DNA from 2 places in the Streptomyces sp. NPDC053367 genome. Region 1 is predicted to be linked to the other one. Evidence: riboswitches for the same ligand, from Rfam matches in the RefSeq annotation. Region 1 holds a riboswitch; the other holds the start of a gene.
What was found. Region 1 has a riboswitch for ZMP and ZTP ahead of ACIGXJ_RS26670 (glycine hydroxymethyltransferase). Riboswitches for the same ligand answer to the same signal wherever they lie in the genome.

Region 1 (11,504 bases):
CGGAGTGCTCATGGTCGGGGAGAAAGCCGCCGAGCTGATCGGTGGTGATGCGTGATGAGTACCCCCGTGTTCTCCGTCGACGGACTGTGGAAGGTGTTCGGCCCCAAGGCGGACCGCGTCCCCGCAGACCCCGAGCTCGCCGCCCTCGGCCCCGCCGCGCTGCGCGACCGCACCGGCTGCACCGCCGCCGTCCGGGACGTGTCGTTCGACGTCCGCAAGGGCGAGGTCTTCGTGGTCATGGGCCTGTCCGGCTCCGGCAAGTCCACCCTGGTGCGCTGTCTGACCCGGCTGATCGAGCCGACCGCCGGGTCCCTCGCCATCGACGGCGAGGACGTCCGCGCCATGGACGCGGCCCGGCTGCGCGATCTGCGCCGGCACCGCGCCGCGATGGTCTTCCAGCACTTCGGCCTGCTGCCGCACCGCACGGTCCTCGACAACGTGGCCTACGGCCTGGAGATCCAGGGCGTCGGCAAGGCCCGACGCCGCGAGCGGGCCGCCGAGTTCGTCGCCAAGGTCGGCCTGGAGGGCCTCGAACAGCGCAGGCCCGGCCAGCTGTCCGGCGGCCAGCAGCAGCGCGTGGGCCTCGCCCGGGCGCTGGCCGTGGACCCGGAGGTGCTGCTGTTCGACGAGCCGTTCAGCGCCCTGGACCCGCTGATCCGGCGCGACATGCAGGAGGAGGTCGTCCGCCTGCACCGCGAAGAGGGCCGCACGATGGTGTTCATCACCCACGACCTGAACGAGGCGCTGCGCCTCGGCGACCGCATCGCCCTGATGCGCGACGGCCGTGTCGTCCAGCTGGGCACGCCCGAGGAGATCGTGGGCTCCCCGGCCGACGACTACGTCCGCGACTTCGTCCGTGACGTGCCGCGCGAGCAGGTCATCACCGTCCGTACGGCCATGCGCCCCGCGTCGGCCGACGAGGCGGGCTCCGGCCCGGCGGTGGCTCCCGGCGCGACGGTCGCCGAGGCGATCGAGGCCGTGGCGCGGGCGGGCGGGCCGGCCCGGGTCGTGGACCGGGGCCGCTGCCTGGGCGTGGTCGACCACGAGCGGCTGCTGGGGGTGGTCGCCGGGGTCGCCACGAGCGGCCCCGCACCGGCCGTGCCCGCCCCGCGGCCCGCCCCGCTCCCGGGCGCGGAGAACGCGGAGGCCGTCTGATGGCCACGCTCACCGCGACACCCCCGCGCACCCTGCCCGCCTTCCTGCGCCACCGCGGCCTCGCCAAGCTGCTCCTGCTCGCGCTCGCCGCCGCGGTCCTGGTGCCGCCGGCCGTGATCCGCTGGCCGGACGCGACCTGGCCCGCCGCCCTCACCGTCGATCTCGACAAGCCGCTGACCGGCGCCGGCGAGTGGATCATCGACCACCGCGACAGCCACCCGGTCTTCCTCTACGGCCTCGGCCACGTCAGCAACGCGGTCGTGCTCGCCGTCCGCGCCGTCTACCTCACCCTCCTCGCCGCGGGCTGGGCCGGAGTCACCGCGATCGGCGCATTCGTCGCCTGGCGGGTGGCGGGCGCCCGCCTCGCGCTCGGCACGGCCGTCGCCTTCCTCGCCTGCGGCGCGCTCGGCATGTGGGTGCCCACGATGCAGACCCTGGCACTGATGACCGTCGCGGTCCTCGCCTCCGTCGTCGTGGGCGCGCTGCTCGGCCTCGCCGGCGGGCTGTCCGACCGGCTGCACCGCGCCCTGCGCCCCCTGCTGGACACCATGCAGGTGCTGCCGGCCTTCGCCTATCTGCTGCCCGTCGTGCTGGTCTTCGGCATCGGCGTGCCCGCCGCGGTCCTCGCCACCGTCGTCTACGCCGCCCCGCCCATGGCACGCCTGACCGCGCTCGGCCTGCGCGGCGCCGACCAGGGGGTCCTGGAGGCGGTCGACTCGCTGGGCGCCACCGCCCGCCAGCGGCTGCTGACCGCCCGGATCCCGCTGGCCCGCAGGGAACTCCTCCTCGGCCTCAACCAGACGATCATGATGGCGCTGTCCATGGCGGTCATCGCCTCCGTGATCGGCGCCGGCGGCCTCGGCGACCGCGTCTACCAGGCGCTCGCCTCCGTCGACGTCGGCGCGGCCCTCGCCGCCGGCATCCCGATCGTGCTGCTCGCGGTCGTGCTGGACCGGGTCACCGCCGCGGCGGGCCGCAGCGGCACCCGGCCGGCGCGGACGGCGTGGCCGTACGCCCTCGCCGGCGCGGCCGGGACCGCGGTCGCCGGGCGGCTCGCGGGCCGCACGGAGTGGCCCGAGGCGTGGGAGCTGGACATCGCCGCCCCCGTCAACCACGCGGTCGACTGGATGACCGCGCACCTGTACTCGGGCGTGCCCGTGATCGGCGGCACCGCCGACTGGGCGGGCCGGTTCACCACCTGGGTCCTCGACCCGCTGCGCGACGGCCTGCTGTGGCTGCCCTGGTGGGCGGTGCTGCTCGTGGTGGCGGCCCTGGCCTGGCTGATCGGCACCTGGCGCAGCGCCCTCACGGCGACCGCCGCCATGGCCGCAATCGGGGTGCTGGGCGTGTGGGAACCCGCCCTGGACACCCTCTCCCAGGTCCTCGCGGCCGTCGCCGTCACCCTGGTCCTCGGGTTCGCCGTCGCCGTGGCGGCCGCCCGCAGCGAGCGGGTCGAGAGGCTGCTGCGGCCCGTCCTCGACGTGTTCCAGACGATGCCGCAGTTCGTGTACCTGATCCCGGTCGTCGCCCTGTTCGGCGTCGGCCGCGCCCCGGCCGTCGCCGCCGCGGTCGTCTACGCGCTGCCCGCCGTCGTCCGGATCACCGCGCAGGGACTGCGCCAGGTCGACCCGGCCGCGCTGGAGTCCGCGCGCTCGCTCGGCGCGACCGGCCGGCAGCAGCTGTGGCAGGTCCAGCTGCCGCTCGCCCGCCCCGCGCTGCTGCTCGCCGTGAACCAGGGCGTGGTCCTGGTCCTCGCCGTCGTCATCATCGGCGGCCTGGTCGGCGGCGGAGCGCTCGGCTACGACGTCGTCCTCGGGCTGGCCCAGGGCGACCTGGCCACCGGCCTGGTGGCGGGCGCCGCCATCGTGTGCCTGGGCCTGATGCTCGACCGCGTGACCCAGCCGACCGAGCGGCGCGCGAAGAAGGGAGCCTGACATGCGTATCCGTACCTTCGCCGCGGTGGGCGCGCTGACACTGCTCACCGGCTGCGGCGCCGCCGACATGACCGAGCAGGCCTCGCCCTTCGCGAACGCCGGGGGCGCGAAGACCGTGACCCTGTCCGTGCAGTCCTGGGTGGGAGCGCAGGCCAATGTGGCCGTCGCCCGGTACCTGCTGGAGCACGAGCTGGGCTACCGCGTCGACACCGTCCAGGTCGACGAGGTGCCCGCCTGGGACGCGCTCAGCCAGGGCCGCGTCGACGCCATCCTGGAGGACTGGGGCCACCCGGACCAGGAGCAGCGGTACGTCGAGGACAAGAAGACCATCGCGCGCGGCGGCGACCTCGGGGTCACCGGGCACATCGGCTGGTTCGTGCCGGCCTACTTCGCGAAGCAGCACCCGGACGTCACCGACTGGAAGAACCTCGACAAGTACGCCGACCGGATGCGCACCCCGGAGAGCGGCGGCAAGGGCCAGCTCCTGGACGGCTCCCCGTCGTACGTCACCAACGACAAGGCGCTGGTGAAGAACCTCGGCCTGGACTACCAGGTGGTGTTCGCCGGCTCCGAGGCCGCCCAGATCACGCAGATCCAGCAGTTCGCCAAGGCGAAGAAGCCCTTCCTGACCTACTGGTACGCACCCCAGTGGCTGTTCGAGAAGGTGCCCATGACCGAGGTGAAGCTGCCCGCGTACGAGGACGGCTGCGACGCCGACCCGGAGAAGGTCGCCTGCGCCTACCCGCGCACCCCGCTGCAGAAGTACCTCAACGCGGACTTCGCACGCGACGGCGGGCGGGCCGCCGCCTTCCTGAAGAAGTTCCGGTGGACCACCGAGGACCAGAACGCGGTGTCCCTGATGATCGCCGACCAGAAGCTCACGCCCGAGCAGGCGGCGAAGAAGTGGGTGGACGGCCACGAGTCGACGTGGCGGGCGTGGCTGTCCTGACGGTCACTTCACCAGTCCGGCCGCGATCTCCCGCAGGGCCGCCGTCGCCCGCCGCTGCAGGCCCGGCCCGAACGTGACGCGGGTCGCCCCTCGTTCGCCGAGCTCGGCGGGCGAGGGGCCCTCGCCCGCCGCGGCCGGCGCGTACACGTTCAGCGGCCCCTGGATCCCCGACCGCAGCAGCGGCAGCAGGTCCGGCGGGGCGCCGATCGGGTACACGCAGTCGGCGCCCGCGGCGACGTACGCTGCGGCCCGCGCGATGGCCTGTTCGGGGTCGCCGTCGCCGTGCAGGAACACATCGATCCGGGCGTTCACGAACAGCCGGTCGGCCGCCTCGGAGCGCATCTCGGCGAGCCGGTCGGCGTGCGCCCGCGGGTCCTGGAGGACACCGCCCTCGGAGTCCTCCAGGTTGCAGCCGACGGCCCCCGCCTCCAGCAGCCGCTCCACCAGCTCCTTCGGCGCGAGCCCGTAGCCGCCCTCGACGTCCGCGGACACCGGCACGTCCACGGCCCGCGTGATCCGGGCGACCGCCGCGAACATCTCGTCGGCCGGGGTCCGCCCGTCCTCGTAGCCGAGCGAGGCGGCGACCCCCGCGCTGGGCGTGGCGAGCGCGGGGAAGCCCGCCTCCGCGAAGACCCGGGCGCTGGCCGCGTCCCAGGGGCCGGGCAGGACGAGCGGGTCGTCGGCGGACGGGCGGCGGTGCAGGGCGCGGAAGAGCCGGGCGCGGTCGGTCACTGCTTGTACATCCCCGGCTCGTAGTGCCCCGGCGCCAGCCGGCAGGTCACGCCGAACCGGTTCCACGCGTTGATGACCGTGATCACGGCGATCAGCTGGGCCAGCTCCGCCTCCTCGAAGTGCTTGGCCGCCCGCTCGTACACCTCGTCCGGCACGAAACCGTCGGTCAGCACGGTCACCGCCTCGGTCAGCGCGAGCGCCGCCAGCTCCTTCTCGGTGTAGAAGTGCTCGGACTCCTCCCAGGCGCTGAGCTGGACGATCCGCTCCACGCTCTCCCCGGCGGCGAGCGCGTCCTTGCTGTGCATGTCCACGCAGAACGCGCAGTGGTTGACCTGCGAGGCGCGGATCTTCACCAGCTCGACCAGCACCGGGTCGAGACCCTTCTTGGCGGCCACCTCCAGCCGCACCATGGCCTTGTAGACATCGGGGGCGAGTTCCGCCCAGGGCAGGCGGGCGGGGCGTTCGGGGGCGTACTCGCCGGCATCGTTCGTCGTCATGTCCTCGACCCTAGGAGCGAGGCGTCCCAGGGGTATGGTCCATTCCCATGGCGGAATCGTGGGCCACTTTCGGCGTCGACCTGCATCTGGAGCCCGCCGGGCCGGGCCTGCGGCGCGGGCTGACCGACGCCCTGCGCGAGGCCGTGCGCACCGGCCGGCTCGCGCCCGGCACCCGGCTGCCGTCCTCCCGCGCCCTCGCCGCCGACCTCGGCATCGCCCGCAACACCGTCGCCGACGCCTACGCCGACCTCGTCGCCGAGGGCTGGCTCACCGCCCGGCAGGGCTCGGGCACCCGCGTCGCCGACCGGGCGGCACCGGCGGCCCCGGCCGGCCCGCCGCCGGCGCACCGCGCTCCCGGCCGCCCCCGCTACGACCTCACCCCCGGCACCCCCGACCTCGCCTCCTTCCCCCGTGCCGCCTGGCTCAGAGCCACCCGCCGCGCCCTGACGGCCGCCCCGCACGACGCCTTCGGCTACGGCGACCCGCGCGGCCGCATCGAACTGCGCACCGCCCTGGCCGGCTACCTCTCCCGCGCCCGCGGGGTGCGCACCGACCCCGACCGCATCGTCGTCTGCGCCGGCTTCGCCCAGGGCCTGCGGCTGCTGACGGAGGCCCTGCGCGGGCGCGGCCTCACCTCCCTGGCCGTGGAGTCCTACGGCCTCGACCTCCACTGGGACCTCGTCGAACGGGCGGGCCTGCGCACGGTCCCGCTGCCGCTCGACACCCAGGGCACGGTCACGGACGGCCTCGGGGGCGAGGGGCTGCCCGGGGACGCCCCGGACGGCGGCCTCGGTGCCGCACGGGCCGTGCTGCTCACCCCCGCCCACCAGTTCCCCATGGGCGTCGCCCTGCGCCCCGACCGGCGCGCCGCCCTCGTCGACTGGGCCCGCCGCACCGGCGGACTGATCCTGGAGGACGACTACGACGGGGAGTTCCGCTACGACCGCCGCCAGCCCGTCGGCGCGCTCCAGGTCCTCGACCCCGACCACGTCGCCTACCTCGGCACCGCCAGCAAGTCCCTCGCCCCGGGCCTGCGCCTGGGCTGGCTGGTGCTGCCGCGGCCGCTCGTGCAGGAGGTGGCGGAGCTGGGCGGCGCCCGCTCCACCGGCGTCATGGAGCAGCTGGCCCTCGCCGAGTTCATCGCCTCCGGCGCCTACGACCGCCATCTGCGCGCCGCCCGGCTGCGCTACCGGCGCCGCCGGGACGCCCTGGTCGCCGCCCTCGCCGAACGCGCCCCCGAGGTGACCGTCACCGGTATCGCCGCCGGACTGCACGCGGTGCTGCGCCTGCCGCCCGGCGCCGAGCAGTCCGTCGTCCGCGCCGCCGCCTGGCACGGACTCGCCGTGCACGGACTGTCCCGCTTCCGCCACCCCGCCGCCCGCGTCGACCCCCTCGACGCCCTCGTCATCGGCTACGGCACCCCGCCCGACTCCGCCTGGGCCGGAACCCTCGACGCGCTGTGCGCGGCCCTCCCGTAAGGTGTTCGCGCACGCGATCGAACTCCCGGGGGAGACAGGGCAGATGGCACAGGCTCGGCGAAGGCTGCGCTCCAGCACGGTCGTCCTCGGCGGCATGGGCGTCGTCGCGGCGGCCCTCACCTCCTGCGGCTCCGACCCCGACCGCCGCTGCGTGGACCGCGACAGCTACGACTACCTCAACGGCTACAGGATCGTCGCCGACGGCAACTGCAAAGCGGGCACGTCCGGTTCGTCGTCGGGCAAGGGCGGCAAGGGCGGCAAGGGCGGCAAGTCCGGCGAGGCCGGCGCGCGGGACGCGGCCTGGTACTACGACGCCGAGGTCGACGGCGGCTACGCCGACCACGGCACCTTCAGCCGCAGCGAGGCCGTCGACCGGGGCGGCTTCGGCTGCTCGGGCTCGGGCAGCGGCGGCGGCTGAGCCCGCACCCGCACGGACGGACACCATGGAACGCAGGACCACCGAACCCCGCCCCGGCTGGCAGCGGACCGTCGAGGAGCAGGGCCTGGTCTACCCGCTGACCCGTTACCCCGACGGCTCCCTGCGCCCCTACTGGGACGAGAGCGCCTACTACGTCTTCTCCCTGGAGGAGGTCGAGGCACTGGAGGAGACCGTCGAGGAACTCCACCGCATGTGCCTCGACGCCGCGGACCACATCGTGCGCGAGGACCGCCTCGCCGACCTCGGCATCACCGACCCGCGGGTGGCGGACGCGGTCACCGAGTCCTGGCGCCGCCGCGCCGAACTCCCCTCCCTCTACGGCCGTTTCGACCTCCGCCACGACGGCACCGGCCCGGCCAGGCTGCTGGAGTACAACGCCGACACCCCCACCTCCCTGGTGGAGGCGGCCGGCCCGCAGTGGTTCTGGATGGAGGAGCGCTTCCCCGGCGCCGACCAGTGGAACTCCCTGCACGAACGCCTCGTCGCCGCCTGGAAGCGGCAGGCCGCGCTGCTCCCGCCGGGCAGCCCCCTGTACTTCGCGCACTCCAGCGCCGACGAACTGGGCGAGGACCTGATGACGGTCGCCTATCTGCGGGAGACCGCGGAGCAGGCGGGCCTCGCCACCGAGTGGATCTCCATGGAGGACATCGGCTGGGACCGCCTCTCGGGCCGTTTCGTCGACAAGCGGCTGCGGTTCATCCGCAGCCTGTTCAAGCTCTACCCGTGGGAATGGCTCACCACCGACCGCTTCGCCGGACACCTCCTGGACACCCTCGACAACGGCGGCGGCACCGGCTCCACCCTGTGGATCGAGCCCGCCTGGAAGATGCTGCTCAGCAACAAGGCCCTGCTGGCGATCCTCTGGGAGCTGTTCCCCGGCCACCCCAACCTGCTCCCGGCGTACCTCGACGGCCCCCGCGAGCTGGCGGCGACGACCGGCTACGTCGCCAAGCCCCTCCTCGGCCGTGAGGGCGCGGGCGTCACGGTGCACGCCCCCGGCACGGACCCCGTCCCGCGCGAGGAGCCCTGCTGCTACCAGGAGCTGGCCCCGCTGCCCGCCTTCGACGGCAACCATGTCGTCCTCGGCGCGTGGGTCGTCGAGGACGAGGCCGCGGGGCTCGGCATCCGCGAGTCGTCGGGGCTGGTGACGGACGAGTACGCGCGCTTCCTGCCGCATGTGATCCTCTGAGGCACGCGCCGGTGCGCGTGTCCCGCTCGCATGGTGGACGCCCGGGCGGCACGCTCATGACCGAACGGTAGGCTGGGGCCGGGCCGTGACTGGCGCGCTGGGATGGGACCGACCATCGGGGAGCGGCCCGCGTGATGATCAAGTGCCGTGCGCCTGGGCCACCCGTGAACCGTGAACGCACACGCCATCCGGAGGCCGAGATGCCAGAGCAGCAGCCCCTGACCACCGAGTCCACCGCCTTCCGCGCCGCCCTCGACGTGATCCGTGCCGTCGAGCCGCGCGTCGCCGACGCGATCGGCCAGGAGGTGCACGACCAGCGCGAGATGCTCAAGCTGATCGCCTCCGAGAACTACGCCTCCCCGGCGACGCTCCTCGCCATGGGCAACTGGTTCAGCGACAAGTACGCCGAGGGCACCGTCGGCCGCCGCTTCTACGCCGGCTGCCGCAACGTCGACACCGTGGAGTCGCTGGCCGCCGAGCACGCCAAGGCGCTCTTCGGCGCCCGGCACGCCTACGTCCAGCCGCACTCCGGCATCGACGCCAACCTCGTCGCCTTCTGGGCCGTCCTCGCCGACCGGGTCGAGGCGCCCTTCCTGGAGAAGACCGGCGTCCGCCAGATCAACGACCTCACCGAGGCCGACTGGGCCACCCTGCGCCACGCCTTCGGCAATCAGCGCATGCTCGGCATGTCCCTGGACGCCGGCGGCCACCTCACCCACGGCTTCCGCCCGAACATCTCCGGCAAGATGTTCGACCAGCGCTCCTACGGCACCGACCCGGCGACCGGCCTCATCGACTACGAGGCCCTGCGCGCGCAGGCCCGCGAGTTCAAGCCGCTGATCATCGTCGCGGGCTACTCGGCGTATCCGCGGCTGGTGAACTTCCGGATCATGCGCGAGATCGCCGACGAGGTCGGGGCGACCCTGATGGTCGACATGGCGCACTTCGCGGGCCTCGTCGCGGGCAAGGTCCTCACCGGCGACTTCGACCCGGTCCCGCACGCCCAGATCGTCACCACCACCACCCACAAGTCCCTGCGCGGCCCGCGCGGCGGCATGGTGCTGTGCGACGACTCCCTCAAGGACCAGGTCGACCGCGGCTGCCCGATGGTGCTCGGCGGCCCCCTCCCGCACGTCATGGCCGCGAAGGCGGTGGCCCTCGCCGAGGCCCGGCAGCCCTCCTTCCAGGACTACGCCCAGCGCATCGTCGACAACTCCCGGGCCCTCGCCGAGGGCCTGATGCGCCGGGGCGCGACCCTGGTGACCGGCGGCACCGACAACCACCTCAACCTCATCGACGTGGCCACCTCGTACGGGCTGACCGGCCGTCAGGCCGAGCAGGCCCTCCTCGACTCGGGCATCGTCACCAACCGCAACGCCATCCCGGCCGACCCCAACGGCGCCTGGTACACCTCCGGCATCCGCGTCGGCACCCCCGCCCTGACCACCCGGGGCCTCGGCACCGCCGAGATGGACGAGGTGGCCGGCCTCATCGACCGTGTGCTGACCGCCACCGAGCCCGGCACCACCAAGTCCGGCGCCCCCTCCAAGGCGGCACACGTCCTCGACACGAAGATCTCCGACGAGATCTCCCGCCGCGCCACCGACCTCGTGGCCGGCTTCCCGCTCTACCCGGAGATCGACCTGGGCTGACCTCCGCGCCCGCCGCGGATCCCGGGAGCAGCGGCTTTCCGGGACCCGCGGCGGCCGCGCACGGCCCGGCGCGCGCCCAGGGGGCTGCCGCCGCGCCCGGACGGGACCGGCCTCCGCGGGCCCGGCCGCCGTCCGCACTGTGTTCCTCGTCTCATCGGCGACGGCAGGCGGCGGCCGGCGCCTGCAGCGACCGCGGCCGGACCGCGCACCGTCGCCGAACCCGCCCGGACCGCGGCGGACGCGATCACCGCGGCCACGTCGGCGCCGCGCCGCTCCCGCGCCCCCTCCCGTGCTCCCGCACCCCTGTCACAGAGCCGGAGACGGATCGTTTCCCGCCTGTTCCCGCCCTGTCCCGGACCGCACCCCGCGCTCTGAGAGAATGGGGGGCATGGCCTCTGATCGACCTCGCGTGCTCTCCGGGATCCAGCCCACGTCAGGCTCGTTCCACCTCGGCAACTACCTCGGTGCCGTCCGCCAGTGGGTGGCGCTGCAGGAGTCCCACGACGCGTTCTACATGGTCGTGGACCTGCACGCGATCACGGTCCCGCAGGACCCCAAGGAGCTGCGGGCCAACACCCGGCTCGCCGCGGCGCAGCTGCTCGCCGCCGGACTCGACCCCGAGCGCTGCACCCTGTTCGTCCAGAGCCACGTGCCCGAGCACGCCCAGCTCGCCTGGATCATGAACTGCCTCACCGGCTTCGGCGAGGCCTCCCGTATGACGCAGTTCAAGGACAAGTCCGCCAAGCAGGGCGCCGACCGCGCGTCGGTCGGCCTGTTCACGTACCCCGTCCTCCAGGTCGCCGACATCCTGCTCTACCAGGCGAACGAGGTCCCGGTGGGCGAGGACCAGCGCCAGCACATCGAACTGACCCGCGACCTCGCCGAGCGGTTCAACGGCCGCTTCGGCGACACCTTCGAGGTCCCCAAGCCGTACATCCTCAAGGAGACGGCGAAGATCTACGACCTCCAGGACCCGGCGATCAAGATGAGCAAGTCGGCGTCCACGCCGAAGGGCCTCATCAACCTCCTCGACGAGCCCAGGGCCACCGCCAAGAAGGTCAAGAGCGCGGTCACCGACACCGACACCGTGATCCGCTACGACGCCGAGGCCAAGCCGGGCGTCAGCAACCTCCTGACGATCTACTCCACCCTCACCGGTACGGGAATCGCCGAACTGGAGGAGAAGTACGCGGGCAAGGGCTACGGTGCGCTCAAGACGGACCTCGCCGAGGTCGTGGTCGACTTCGTGACGCCCTTCCGGGAGCGCACCCAGAGCTATCTGGACGACCCGGAGACGCTCGACTCGATCCTGGCCAAGGGCGCGGAGAAGGCGCGTGCCGTCGCGGCGGAGACGCTGGCGCAGGCCTACGACCGGGTGGGTTTCCTGCCGGCCAAGCACTGAGCCGGGACCGGGGCGCACCACCGCACACCCGTACGACCGGGCAGAGCGCTGCACATCACTGCGGCTGCGCCTGCCCG
Region 2 (11,504 bases), on a different contig from region 1:
TGTCCGTGTTCCTTCAGCAACTCCCCGCCCTCCTCGGTGTCGTGATCGGCGCCCTCGGCTCCTACCTGGCGGTCGTCCGCAGCGACAGCGCCCGCTTCCGGCGCGAGCGGGACGCGCGGTGGGAGGAGCGGCGGCTCGCGGTGTACTCGGACTACGCGCAGGCGGTGAAGCGGACGGTCACCCTCACCTATCGGGTGGCCGCGCATCTCGGCAACGACCCGCATCCGCACCCGCTCGCCCCGCAGGAGGCCGAGCCGCTGCTGACCGAGGCCACGGCCGGCCGGGACCCGGTCGGTGAGGCGCTGCTCATGCTCGGCAGCGCGGAGGTGGTGGAGCGGGCACGGGAGTGGGTCGTCGCGGTGATGGAGATGGAGACCTTCCTGCGGGCCGGGACCCGGGACCCGGAGGCCTGGCAGCGGCTGCTGGAGCGGCAGCGGGCCGCCCGGCAGGCCTACTACGGCGCCGTACGCGAGGATCTGGCGCTGCCGCCCGGGCACCCGGCCCGCTGGTCGGTGCCGGTGGCCGGGGATCAGCGGTAGCCGGTGGTGTCGGCGGGCCCGCCCCGGTCCGCGACCTCCACCAGGTACCGCCATGCGTCGGGACGGCTGCCGTCGAGGTCGGTGAAGCCGTACACCTGTGCCAGGCCGCCGCTGGACAGGGACTGTCCGTTGAAGCGGGCCACGTCCGGGTCGGAGGCGAGCGCGGCGACGGCCCGGCCGACATAGCGCGGGGTCTCGGAGATGGCGAAGTGCGGGACCTTCTCCAGCGCGTCGCGCCAGGTGTCCTCGGTGACGCCGAAGTGCTCCAGCATCATCTCCGAGCGCAGCCAGCCCGGCGTCAGCGCGACCGCGGTCGCCCCGTGCGGGCCGAGCTCATGGCCGAGGGAGAAGCCCATGCGCAGGACGGACGCCTTGGCGAGGTCGTAGAAGAAGGAGTTGCGGTAGGTGGCGGCGTTGTACTCGGCGGTGCCGTCGGTCATCTCCACGACCAGCCCGCCGGGCCGGCGCAGCAGCAGGGGCAGCGCGTGATGGCTGGTGATCGCGTGCGTCTCGACCGCCAGCCGGAGCAGCCTGAGCCCCTTGTCGAGGTCGTGCTCCCAGACGGGCGCCTCCCAGGCGAAGAGGTGCTCGCCGCCCCAGATGTCGTTCACCAGCACGTCCAGGCGCCCCTGCTCGGCGTCGATCCGCTCCACCAGGGCCCGCACCCGGGCGGGTTCGAGGTGGTCGGTGGGTACGGCGACGCCCACGCCGCCCGCCCGGGTGACCAGGTCGGCGGTGTCCTCGATGGTCTCGGGGCGGTCGTACTCGGAGCGGCGCTCACGGGTCGTGCGCCCGGTGACGTACACGGTGGCGCCCGCCGCTCCCAGTTCGACGGCGATCCCGCGGCCCGCGCCCCGGGTCGCCCCGGCGACGAGCGCCACCTTGTCCCGCAACGGCTTGTCCATGTCCGGCTCCCGACCTCGTGTCACCTGCGTGTCGGTCCGAGAGTGCCGGGGAAACCGGACATCTTCTGTCGCCTTTCGGGGCGGGTTCACCCGGCCGCGCGCAGCTTCTCCCCCAGTTCGTCGTAGCCCGGCACGAACCAGAGGTGCCCGCCCTCGTTCGTCTCGCGCAGGAAGTCGCGCAGCGCGCCGCTCTCGGCGGCCTGCCGGGACACGTCCCCGACGACGGCCAGCCGCACCCGGTAGGTGACGAACTTCTGCACCATCGCGCCCGCGACACCCGTGCGCAGCCGGAAGATCATCTCAGTGGCCGCGGTCGATCCACTCCTGAAGGTGCGGGGCCTCCGCACCGATGGTGGTGGAGTCGCCGTGTCCCGTGAGGACCTTCGTCTCGGGCGGCAGCCCGAGCAGCCGGTCGCGGATCGAGTCGATGATCGTGGGGAAGTGCGACCAGGACCGGCCCGTCGCACCGGGGCCGCCCCGGAAGAGCGTGTCGCCGGTGAAGACCGCGCCCAGGCCCGGGTCGTACAGGCAGACCGCGCCGGGCGCGTGGCCGGGTGTGCGCAAAACCCTGAGGTCGGCGCCGGCGGCCTCGATGACCTGCCCGTCGCGCAGCCAGGCGTCGGGCTCGCGGTCGGGGTGGGTCTGCTTCCACAGGGGCAGGTCGTCGCGGTGCAGCCAGATCACGGCGCCCGTGCGCTCGGCGAGCGCGGGCGCGGCGTCGATGTGGTCGTTGTGGGCGTGGGTGCACACGATGGCGGTCAGCCGCCGGTCGCCGACCGCCTCGGCGATGGCGTCGGCGTCATGGGCGGCGTCGATGACGACGACCTCGTGGTCGTCGCCGACAAGCCAGACGTTGTTGTCGACGTCCCAGCTGCCGCCGTCGAGGGTGAACTGCCCGGAGGTGACCAGGCGTTCGATGCGGGGACCCATCACAGCACCACCACCGAGCGCAGGACGTCACCGAGGTGCATCCGCTCGAACGCCTTCTCGACTTCGTCCAGTCGGATGGTCTCCGACACGAACGCGCCGAGGTCCAGGCGCCCTTGGCGGTGCAGGTCGATCAGCATGGGGAAGTCGCGGGAGGGCAGGCAGTCGCCGTACCAGGAGGACTTCAGGGCGCCACCGCGGCCGAACACGTCCAGCAGGGGCAGTTCGAGCTTCATCTCCGGAGTGGGTACGCCGACCAGGACGACCGTGCCGGCCAGGTCGCGGGCGTAGAACGCCTGCTTGTACGTCTCGGGGCGGCCGACCGCCTCGATGACCACGTCGGCCCCGAAGCCGCCGGTCAGCTCGCGGATCGCCTCGACGGGGTCGGTCTCGCGGGAGTTGACGGTGTGGGTGGCGCCCATCGCGCGGGCCTTCTCCAGCTTGCGGTCGTCGATGTCCACGGCGATGATCGTCCCCGCCCCGGCCAGGTGCGACCCGGCGATCGCCGCGTCCCCGACACCGCCGCAGCCGATGACAGCGACGGAGTCGCCGCGGCCGACGTTCCCGGTGTTGATCGCGGCGCCGATGCCGGCCATCACCCCGCAGCCCAGCAGTCCGGCGACGGCCGGGGACACCTCGGGGTCGACCTTGGTGCACTGGCCGGCGGCGACCAGGGTCTTCTCGGCGAACGCGCCGATGCCGAGGGCGGCCGACAGCTCCTGCCCGGTCGTGGCGAGGGTCATGCGCTGCTTCGCGTTGTGGGTGTCGAAGCAGTACCAGGGGCGGCCGCGCAGACAGGCCCGGCAACGCCCGCACACCGCACGCCAGTTGAGGATCACGAAGTCGCCCGGCGCCACATCGGTCACCCCGTCGCCGACCGACTCGACCACTCCGGCGGCCTCATGACCGAGCAGGAAGGGGAAGTCGTCGCTGATGCCGCCCTGTTTGTAGTGCAGGTCGGTGTGGCAGACACCGCAGGCCTGGATCCGCACCACGGCCTCGCCCGGTCCGGGGTCCGGCACGACGATCGTCTCCAGGCGGACCGGCTCGTCCTTGCCGGGTGCGATCACGCCGCGTACTTCCTGCGCCATGGCTGCTGAGTCCCTTCGGTCGGCGGACGTTATGTCCCTGCGCCGACCCTACGCGTGATCGATCCGCGCGGCGCAGACGTCGTACGCGATGCGCCCCTCCGGGTGCGCGCGCAGACGTCGTACGCAGTGCGCCCCTCCGGGCCCGCGCGCAGACGTCGCATGCCACACGGCCCGCCGCATCCGGGCGCGGACGTCGTGCGGAACGCGCCCCGCGGCACCGGGGCGCAGACGTCGTACACCGCACGCCCCGCCGCATCCGGCCGCAGACGCCGTACACAACGCGCCCGGCCGCGTCCGGGGTGCGGGCGCGGCCGGGCGGGCCGGAGCGGGTGGGGTCAGGTGGAAATGCCGGGCAGCAGACCGGTGACCGGCGCGGCCAGGTTGGTGAGCTGGTACAGCTGGCCGAGGTCGTTCGGCACACGGTTGAGCTGCGCGAGCTGCTGCGACGGCCGCGGGAGCGCGTCCCTGTGCGGCTCGGGGATGTCGCCGACGGCGAGCGAGTCCAGCAGGGCGATCGGGCTCATGCTGCTGCCCGCCTTGGCGTCCGCCTCGGCCGCGCCCGCCGAGGGGGCGGCGATCGCGGTGACCCCGGCGGCGAGACAGGCGGCGGCGAGGATACGACGAGTTGAGATCATGCCCTCTGCAACGCGGGCGGACCGTCCACGGACACGGCCCGGGGGCGTCCCTCACCCGTCAGGCGGAGCGCTTGCCGAGCCCGCGGGGGCGGAGGACGCTCGAAGAGGAGGCTTCCGTGACCCGCGGCCCGCCGGGTCACCCTGCCTCGAAGGAGGTCATCATGGGCACCAGCACCAGCCCCGCCTTCAGCGCCGACACCCTGCGCCGGGGCCTGGAGGGAGAGTCGGCGACCAACCTCGTGGAGCTCTACGCCGACGACGCCGAGATGCGGATCATCGACCGCAACACCCAGCCGAGCCATCCGAAGGTCGTCCGCGGCCACGACGAGATCGCCGCGATGCTCGAGGACGTCTACAGCCGCGACATGACCCACAAGCTGGAGGGCTGCGTCGTCCAGGGCGACCGCGCCGCCTACAGCGAGTCCTGCGAGTACGCGGACGGGGTCCGCGTCCTGTCCGAGTCGATGATCACCCTGCGGGACGGGAAGATCGCCGAGCAGATCATGATCCAGGCCTGGGACGAGTAGCTGCCACCGAGGTCACCGGGGCCGGGGTCCTTCGGCGAGGGGCCCCGGCGGGGCCGCGGCACGCCTCGGTTAAGGTGGCCGTGGGCCGTGACTGGCGCTGAGGTGGAGCACCACCGGGGAGCGGTCCCGACATCACTGAATGCCGTGCGCCTGGGCGACGAGAACGATCGGCTCAGGAGTGGATCATGACCCAGGCACGGCTCATGGACGGCACCGCGCTCGCGCGCACCATCGTCGGGAAGACCGCCGAGCGCGCGGCGGACCTCACCCGGCGCACCGGCACCGCCCCCTGTCTCGCGACCGTACTGGTCGGTGAGGACCCCGCCTCCGTGACGTACGTCCGGATGAAGCAGAACCGCTGCCGCACGGCCGGCATCGGCTCGCGGCATGTGGCGCTGCCCGCCGCGACCACCACCGAGGAGCTGGTCGACACGCTGCGGGCGCTGTCCGCCGACCCCACCGTGCACGGCATCCTGCTGCAGCACCCGATGGGCGAACACATCGACGAGCGGGCCGCGTTCGAGGCGATCGCGCCGGAGAAGGACGTCGACGGCGTCACCTTCGCGTCCTTCGCCACGATGAGCTTCGGCCTGCCGGGCTTCGTGTCCTGCACGCCGGGCGGCATCATGCGGCTGCTCGACGCGTACGGCGTCGACCCGTCCGGCAAGCGCGCGGTGGTCGTCGGCCGCAGCGCCATCCTGGGCAAGCCGGCCGGCATGCTGCTGCTCGCCCGTGACGCCACGGTCACGTACTGCCACTCGCGGACCAAGGACCTGTCGGCGGCCGTGCGCGAGGCCGACATCGTGGTCGCCGCCGTCGGCCGGCCGCGGTTGATCAAGGGCCAGGACATCAAGCCGGGAGCGGTCGTGATCGACGCCGGCTACAACCCGGGCAACGTCGGCGACGTCGACTTCGACTCGGCCGTGGAGCGGGCCTCGCTGATCACGCCCGTCCCCGGCGGTGTGGGCCCGATGACCATCGCCACGCTGCTGGAGCAGACGGTGGACGCGGCGACGCGGCAGCTCGGGCTCTGACGGGCCCCGGGGGCGCGGGGAGCCGCCCGACCGGCCGCGCACGGCGGAAGGCCGCGCCCAGGCGGGAGCCACCCCGCAGATCCGCCTCGCGCCACTCTCGGGCCGCCATACTGAGGCACGTGCGCATCGCGATCATGACGGCGGGATCCCGGGGCGACGTGGCCCCCTTCACCGGCCTGGGACACGGCCTGCACCGGGCCGGCCACGACGTCACCCTGGTGACACACACCCGCTTCGAGCCGCTCGTCGCCGGGTCGGGGGTCCGCTTCCACCCGCTGCCCATCGACCCGCAGGCAGAACTCCGGTCCCCGCGCGGCAGCGCCCTGCACCGCAGCACGACCGGCGCGGGCAAGCTGGTGCGGGTGGTGTCGATGGCGCGGGCGCTGGTCGGGCGGATGACCGAGGACCTGGTGGCGGCCGCCCGCGCGAGCGATGTGCTGCTGCTCGCGGGGGCCGTCGCCCCGCTGGGGGTGGCCGTCGCGGAAGGGCTGAGGCTGCCGAGCCTCGGCGTCTATCTGCAACCTCTGGCGCCCACGGTGGAGTTCGGGCCGCCCCTGCTGGGCGACCGGTCCTTCGGCGGGCCCGCCAACCGGCTCGTCGGACACGGGGTGACCCTCGCCGTGGAGCAGGTCTTCTCGTCGGCCGTCCCTGCGGTACGGGCCCGGCTGGGGTTGCCCGCCGCGCGCCCCGGTGCCCTGCGCCGGGAGCGGGAACGGCGGGGCTGGCCGGTCCAGCACGGGTTCAGCCCGCTGGTGGTCCCCCGGCCTCGCGACTGGCGGCCGGGCCTCGACGTCGCCGGGTACTGGTGGCCGTACGACGCCGACCCGCGGCTTCCCGAGGAGGTGCGGGCCTTCCTCGACGCCGGGCCGCCGCCGGTGTTCGTCGGGCTGGGCAGCGCGACCGTGCCCGACGCCCGGCGGACGAGCGAGCTGGTCGTGGCGGCGCTGCGGCGGGCCGGGCTGCGCGGGGTGATCCAGCGCGGCTGGGGCGGGCTTTCGGCGGACGCCGACGACATGCTGACGGTCGGTGAGGTGGCGCACTCGGCGCTGTTCCCGCACATGGCCGCGGTGGTCCATCACGCCGGTGCGGGCACGACCGCGGCCGGGCTGCGCGCCGGGGTGCCCGCGGTGCCGCTGCCGGTCCAGTTCGACGAGGGCTTCTGGGCGTCGCGGCTGGTGGCGCTGGGCGTGGCGCCCTGCGCGCTGCCCGTGCGCCGGGTGACAACCGACTCCCTCGCCGCCGCCTTGGCCCGCGCGGTCGGGGACCCGGTCCACCGGGCCCGGGCCGAGGCGCTCGGCGCACGGATCCGCGCGGAGGACGGGCTCGGTCCGGTGCTGGCCGCGGTCGGCCGGCTCGGGTGACGGGCCGGCTCAGGACGGCCGCAGGATCGCCACGAGCTGGCGGACCAGTTCGTCGACCACCTCGTCGAGGGTGGCGTCCACCCAGCCCGCGCTCCAGTCGTGGAGCAGGCCGTTGACGCTGCCGATGAACGCCGTGGCGGCGAGCCGGTGATCGCGCGGCGCGGCCTCGCCGCGGGCCGCGGCGGCGGCCGCCTCTCCGCAGATGAAGTCGACCCAGCGGGCCCGCCGGGCCAGCCGCTGCTCCTCCAGCCGCGGGCTGACGCCGATGATCTCGACGAAGGTGATGCGGATGCGGCGCGGGTCGCCGGTGACGTTCCCGGCGTACGCCCGGAAGATCGCGGAGGCCCGTTCCGCCAGCGGCCTGCCCTCCGCCTCGGCGGCCGCGGCCAGCACGGCCTCCTCCGCCCAGCCGTTGACCTGGAGGTGCAGTTCGGCCAGGACGTCCTCGAGGGTGCGGAACTCCTCGTAGAACTGACGGGTCGACAGTCCGGCGGCCTCGCTGAGCGCGGCGACGGTGGTGCCGCGGTAGCCCGGGGTGTCACCGAAGAGCCGGAGTGCCGCGTCCAGGAAGCGCCGGCGCCGCTCGGCCTGCCGTTCCTGCGCGGACCTGCCGCCGTAGCGGCCGGTCGGCCCCTTGAGCCTGCCCGCCACGCTGCCTCCTGTCCCGCCGGGCCGCCGCCCCGCCCGCCGACTGGCCAATTTTGTCGTGCACACAGTCTTGTGGAGAAGGGCGACCCCTCCTTACTTTCCAGTAAGTCGAACTCTGAACGGCGTTGTATTCAGACTGCCCCCCACTCCGAGGAGAGTGCAGCCATGCCTGCCTTCCGCCCCCGGCACCTGTGCACCGTCGCCGCCGCCCTCGCCCTGACGGTGAGCGTCCCCGCGACCACCGCGGCCGCCGACTCCCCCGCGGCGCTGCGCGAGGTGCTGTTCGTCGGCAACAACTGGGACGGCACCGCCGAAGTCCTCGCCTCCTCGGGCGACTTCGAGAGGATCGGCCGGGTGAACGTCGTGCCCGACAAGGACCGGCGCATGGCGGAGATCAACGCCGACCCGGTCAAGTGGATCTACTTCATGGCGATCCGCAACAGCGTCGGCGAGGGCCACGACCAGTTCGTCGACGACATGTACGCCACCCCGGACGGCCGCTCCATGGTGGTCTCCCGGCCCAGCTTCGCCGACGTCGTCTCCATCGACCTGGCCACCGGAGCGGTCAACTGGCGCTTCGCCGTGTCGGGTTACCGTGCCGACCACATGGCGGTCTCCCCCGACGGCACCAAGGTCGCCGTCTCCGCGTCGACCTCCAACACCGTCCATGTCCTCGACATCGTCACCGGCAGGCAGCTGGGCTCCTTCGGCACCGGCGACAAGCCGCACGAGAACGTCTTCACCGGCGACGGCCGCTACATCTGGAACATGTCCATCGGCGAGGTGAACACCGCCCTGGACGAGCCGTGGCTGGACTGGACGAAGGGCGACCGGCGCATCACCGTCGTCGACACCTCGACCTTCCGGCAGGTGAAGGTCGTCGACATGCGGCAGCGCCTGGACGCGGCCGGGCTCGGCCAGTACTCGGACGCGGTGCGCCCGGCCGCGTTCAGCCCCGACGAGTCGACGCTCTATTTCCAGGTGTCGTTCTTCAACGGCTTCTTCGAGTACGACGTCGCCGGCGACAGGATCACGCGCACGAAGGTGCTGCCGAAGAACCCGGCCACCAGCGAGGACCGCACCACCTGGGTCAACGACTCGCGCCACCACGGCCTCTCGATGAGCCCGGACGGCAGGAAGCTGTGCGTGGCGGGCACCATGGACGACTACGCCACCGTCGTCGACCGCGCCACGCTCCAGGAGGGCCCGCTCGTCGCCGCCGACAAGCCCTACTGGGCCACGGTCAGCGGCGACGGCAAGTCCTGCGTGATCTCCGAGAGCGGCGCCGACCGGGTCACCGCCATCGACTTCGCGACCGGCCGCAGGACGGTTTCCGTCCCCGTCGGCGACCACCCCCAGCGCGTCCGCCTGGCCCGCGTGCCCGCCGACTGGAGCGGCCCGGCCAGCTGACCGCCCCGGGCGCGAGCTGCGCCCGGGCCGCGCGCGTCGCTTCGCCGTGCCCCTGAAAGTCGAAGCGTCCTGATGTTCCGTCAACCACTCGTGCGGCGCGTGACGTTGAGCAGGTACTCCTTCCGGTTCAGCGGGTTGTGGTCGGTGCGGGGCCGCTCGGGCACCGGCCCCGCCCCGACGGGCGCGTAGTGGTCGAAGGCGCTCTCCAGCTCGCCCTCGCCCCGGGTGAGCCCCGGCAGCCGCTGCTCCAGGGCGTGCACACGGGCCGCCGGCACCTCGCCCTCCAGGACGCACACCGCGCCGTGCGTCTCGGTGGTGCGCGGCACCGCCCGCAGCGCGGCCAGCACCGGCAGCAGCGCGCCGAGCGTGTCCGCGGGCGCCTCCAGGCGGAAGCGGTGCAGGGGCTCGTGCACCCGGGTGCCGGCCCGCCGCAGCGCCTCGACGAGGACCAGCGGGGTCAGGCCCCGGAAGTCGTACCCCGTGCTGGACATGCTCTTGTCGAAGCCCTGGTGGGCGTGGCTCTGCCGGGGCCAGTAGCCCGAGTGGGTCATGGTGACCACGCAGTCGGTGACCCGCCAGCCGTGCAGGCCCTGGGCGAGGGTCTCGCGCACGGTGTCCTCGACGGCCTTGAAGAAGGCGTACGGCATCGAGCCCAGCTCCACCTCCAGGTCGAACGCGACGGCCGAGCCGGGCGGGGCCGGGTCGACGCGCAGCCCGACCGTGGCCAGGAACGGATTGGCGCCCTTCTTGATGAACTCCGCGGCCTCGCCCGACCCGGCCGGCCGCTCCACGCACAGCGGGGTGGTCTCCCGGAAGCCGACCTCCAGGCCGTACTCCTCGGCGAGCGTGGCCTGGACGACCTCCTTCTGCACCTCCCCGTACAGCGACACGCTGGTCTCCTGCCGCACCTCGTCGTGGCGCAGCCCGATCAGCGGGTCCTGCTCGGCGAGCCGGGTCAGCGCAAGGTGCAGCGCCCGCGGGTCCGTGCCGGCGCCGGGCACGACGACCGTCTCCAGCGTCGGCGGGGCGAAGAAGTGCCCGTACGGCTCGCGGGGCACACCGAGGAAGTCGCCGATCCTGATGTCCGTCAGGCCCCGCACCCGGGCGATCCGGCCCGCCGGCACCGCGTCCGCGGGGACGTCCGTGCCGTGGTCGAAGACGCCGACCGCGGTGACCTTGCCCTCCCGGGGCGGGTCGCCGAAGGGGACGCGGTCGCGGACGCGCAGGGTGCCGGTGAAGACCCGCGCGTAGGCGATCTTCTCGCCCGCCGGGCCGCGTTCCACCTTGAACACGGTGCCCGACAGCGGTCCGGCCGGGTCGCCGTCGGCCGCCGGGAGCAGTTCCCTGACACCGGCGACCAGCGACTCCACTCCCGCCCCGGTGACGGCGGAGCCGAAGTAGAGCGGGTGCACCAGGCCCTTGCGGGTCTGGTCGGCGAGGGCCGCGCGCACCCGCTCGGGCCGCAGGGCGCCCTCGACGTAGGCGGCCAGCAGGTCGTCGTCGTGGCCGGCGAGGACGTCGAGCGCGGCGGGGCCGAGGTCGGGCACGAACCGGGCCTGTGGGCCGCCCAGCCGCTCGGCGTCGCCCATGGGCACCACGGGCACCTTCAGCCGCTCCGCGACCGAGCGCACCAGCTGCGCGCCGCGTGCCCCGCGCCGGTCGATCTTGTTGACGAAGACCAGGGTCGGGATGCCGAGGCGGCGCAGGGTCCGCATGAGGACCCGCGTCTGGGCCTGGACGCCCTCGACGGCGGAGACGACGAGCACGGCGCCGTCGAGCACGCCGAGGACGCGTTCCACCTCGGCGATGAAGTCCGGGTGCCCGGGGGTGTCGATGAGGTTGACGGTCACGTCGTCGACGGGGAACGACACGACCGCGGACTTGATCGTGATCCCGCGCCGGCGCTCCAGCGCGAGGGTGTCCGTCCGGGTGCTGCCGTCGTCGACGCTGCCGATCTCGTCGATGACCCCGGCGGTGTGCAGAAGGCGTTCGGTCAGGCTGGTCTTTCCTGCGTCGACGTGGGCGAGAATGCCAAGATTGAGCATGTGCACGTAGCGTCATGTCCTCGGGAGAGCGGGCGGGTTCCTTCCTGGGTGGACATGAACGGTGCGCGCATTGCGGCCCTCCTCGGCTCGAAGCTGGAAACCCGAGCAGTGCAGCAGACGGCGGGGGCGACGGCAACGCATTAAGGAGACCCGCGATGCGTGAGATTCTCCCGGTGCTGGGCGGCTGGTGGTCCGCCCGGATCCCGTTCGGGCTGGCCACGGTGGTCGCGGTGAGCCGCAGCGCGCCGCGCGATCCCGGCGCGGCGATGGCCGTCGGCCCGGACGACGAGGTCGTCGGCAGTGTGTCCGGCGGCTGTGTGGAGGGCGCGGTCCTGGAACTGGCCCAGGAGGCCGTGGCGAGCGGCCGGGCCCGGCTGGAGAC

Region 2: linked by a shared signal. The riboswitch ahead of ACIGXJ_RS33935 (bifunctional 5,10-methylenetetrahydrofolate dehydrogenase/5,10-methenyltetrahydrofolate cyclohydrolase) and the one ahead of ACIGXJ_RS26670 (glycine hydroxymethyltransferase) in region 1 are both predicted to bind ZMP and ZTP.

The regions. Positions count from the first base shown of each region.
Region 1 is NZ_JBITYN010000009.1:428,486-439,989, forward strand. Features, by position in the region: gene ACIGXJ_RS26625 (GMC family oxidoreductase) at 1-55, shown strand, start outside; gene ACIGXJ_RS26630 (glycine betaine/L-proline ABC transporter ATP-binding protein) at 55-1,155, shown strand; gene ACIGXJ_RS26635 (ABC transporter permease subunit) at 1,155-3,089, shown strand; gene ACIGXJ_RS26640 (ABC transporter substrate-binding protein) at 3,091-4,038, shown strand; gene ACIGXJ_RS26645 (isocitrate lyase/phosphoenolpyruvate mutase family protein) at 4,042-4,770, opposite strand; gene ACIGXJ_RS26650 (carboxymuconolactone decarboxylase family protein) at 4,767-5,267, opposite strand; gene ACIGXJ_RS26655 (PLP-dependent aminotransferase family protein) at 5,315-6,745, shown strand; gene ACIGXJ_RS26660 (hypothetical protein) at 6,789-7,163, shown strand; gene ACIGXJ_RS26665 (glutathionylspermidine synthase family protein) at 7,189-8,373, shown strand; ZMP/ZTP riboswitch at 8,449-8,539, shown strand; gene ACIGXJ_RS26670 (glycine hydroxymethyltransferase) at 8,574-10,025, shown strand; gene trpS (tryptophan--tRNA ligase) at 10,414-11,427, shown strand.
Region 2 is NZ_JBITYN010000014.1:191,131-202,634, forward strand. Features, by position in the region: gene ACIGXJ_RS33900 (hypothetical protein) at 1-539, shown strand, start outside; gene ACIGXJ_RS33905 (SDR family oxidoreductase) at 530-1,444, opposite strand; gene ACIGXJ_RS33910 (DUF4180 domain-containing protein) at 1,531-1,743, opposite strand; gene ACIGXJ_RS33915 (MBL fold metallo-hydrolase) at 1,745-2,374, opposite strand; gene ACIGXJ_RS33920 (S-(hydroxymethyl)mycothiol dehydrogenase) at 2,374-3,462, opposite strand; gene ACIGXJ_RS33925 (hypothetical protein) at 3,798-4,097, opposite strand; gene ACIGXJ_RS33930 (nuclear transport factor 2 family protein) at 4,259-4,624, shown strand; ZMP/ZTP riboswitch at 4,702-4,787, shown strand; gene ACIGXJ_RS33935 (bifunctional 5,10-methylenetetrahydrofolate dehydrogenase/5,10-methenyltetrahydrofolate cyclohydrolase) at 4,810-5,658, shown strand; gene ACIGXJ_RS33940 (glycosyltransferase) at 5,793-7,019, shown strand; gene ACIGXJ_RS33945 (TetR/AcrR family transcriptional regulator) at 7,029-7,670, opposite strand; gene ACIGXJ_RS33950 (YncE family protein) at 7,833-9,077, shown strand; gene ACIGXJ_RS33955 (GTP-binding protein) at 9,158-11,128, opposite strand; gene ACIGXJ_RS33960 (XdhC family protein) at 11,278-11,504, shown strand, end outside.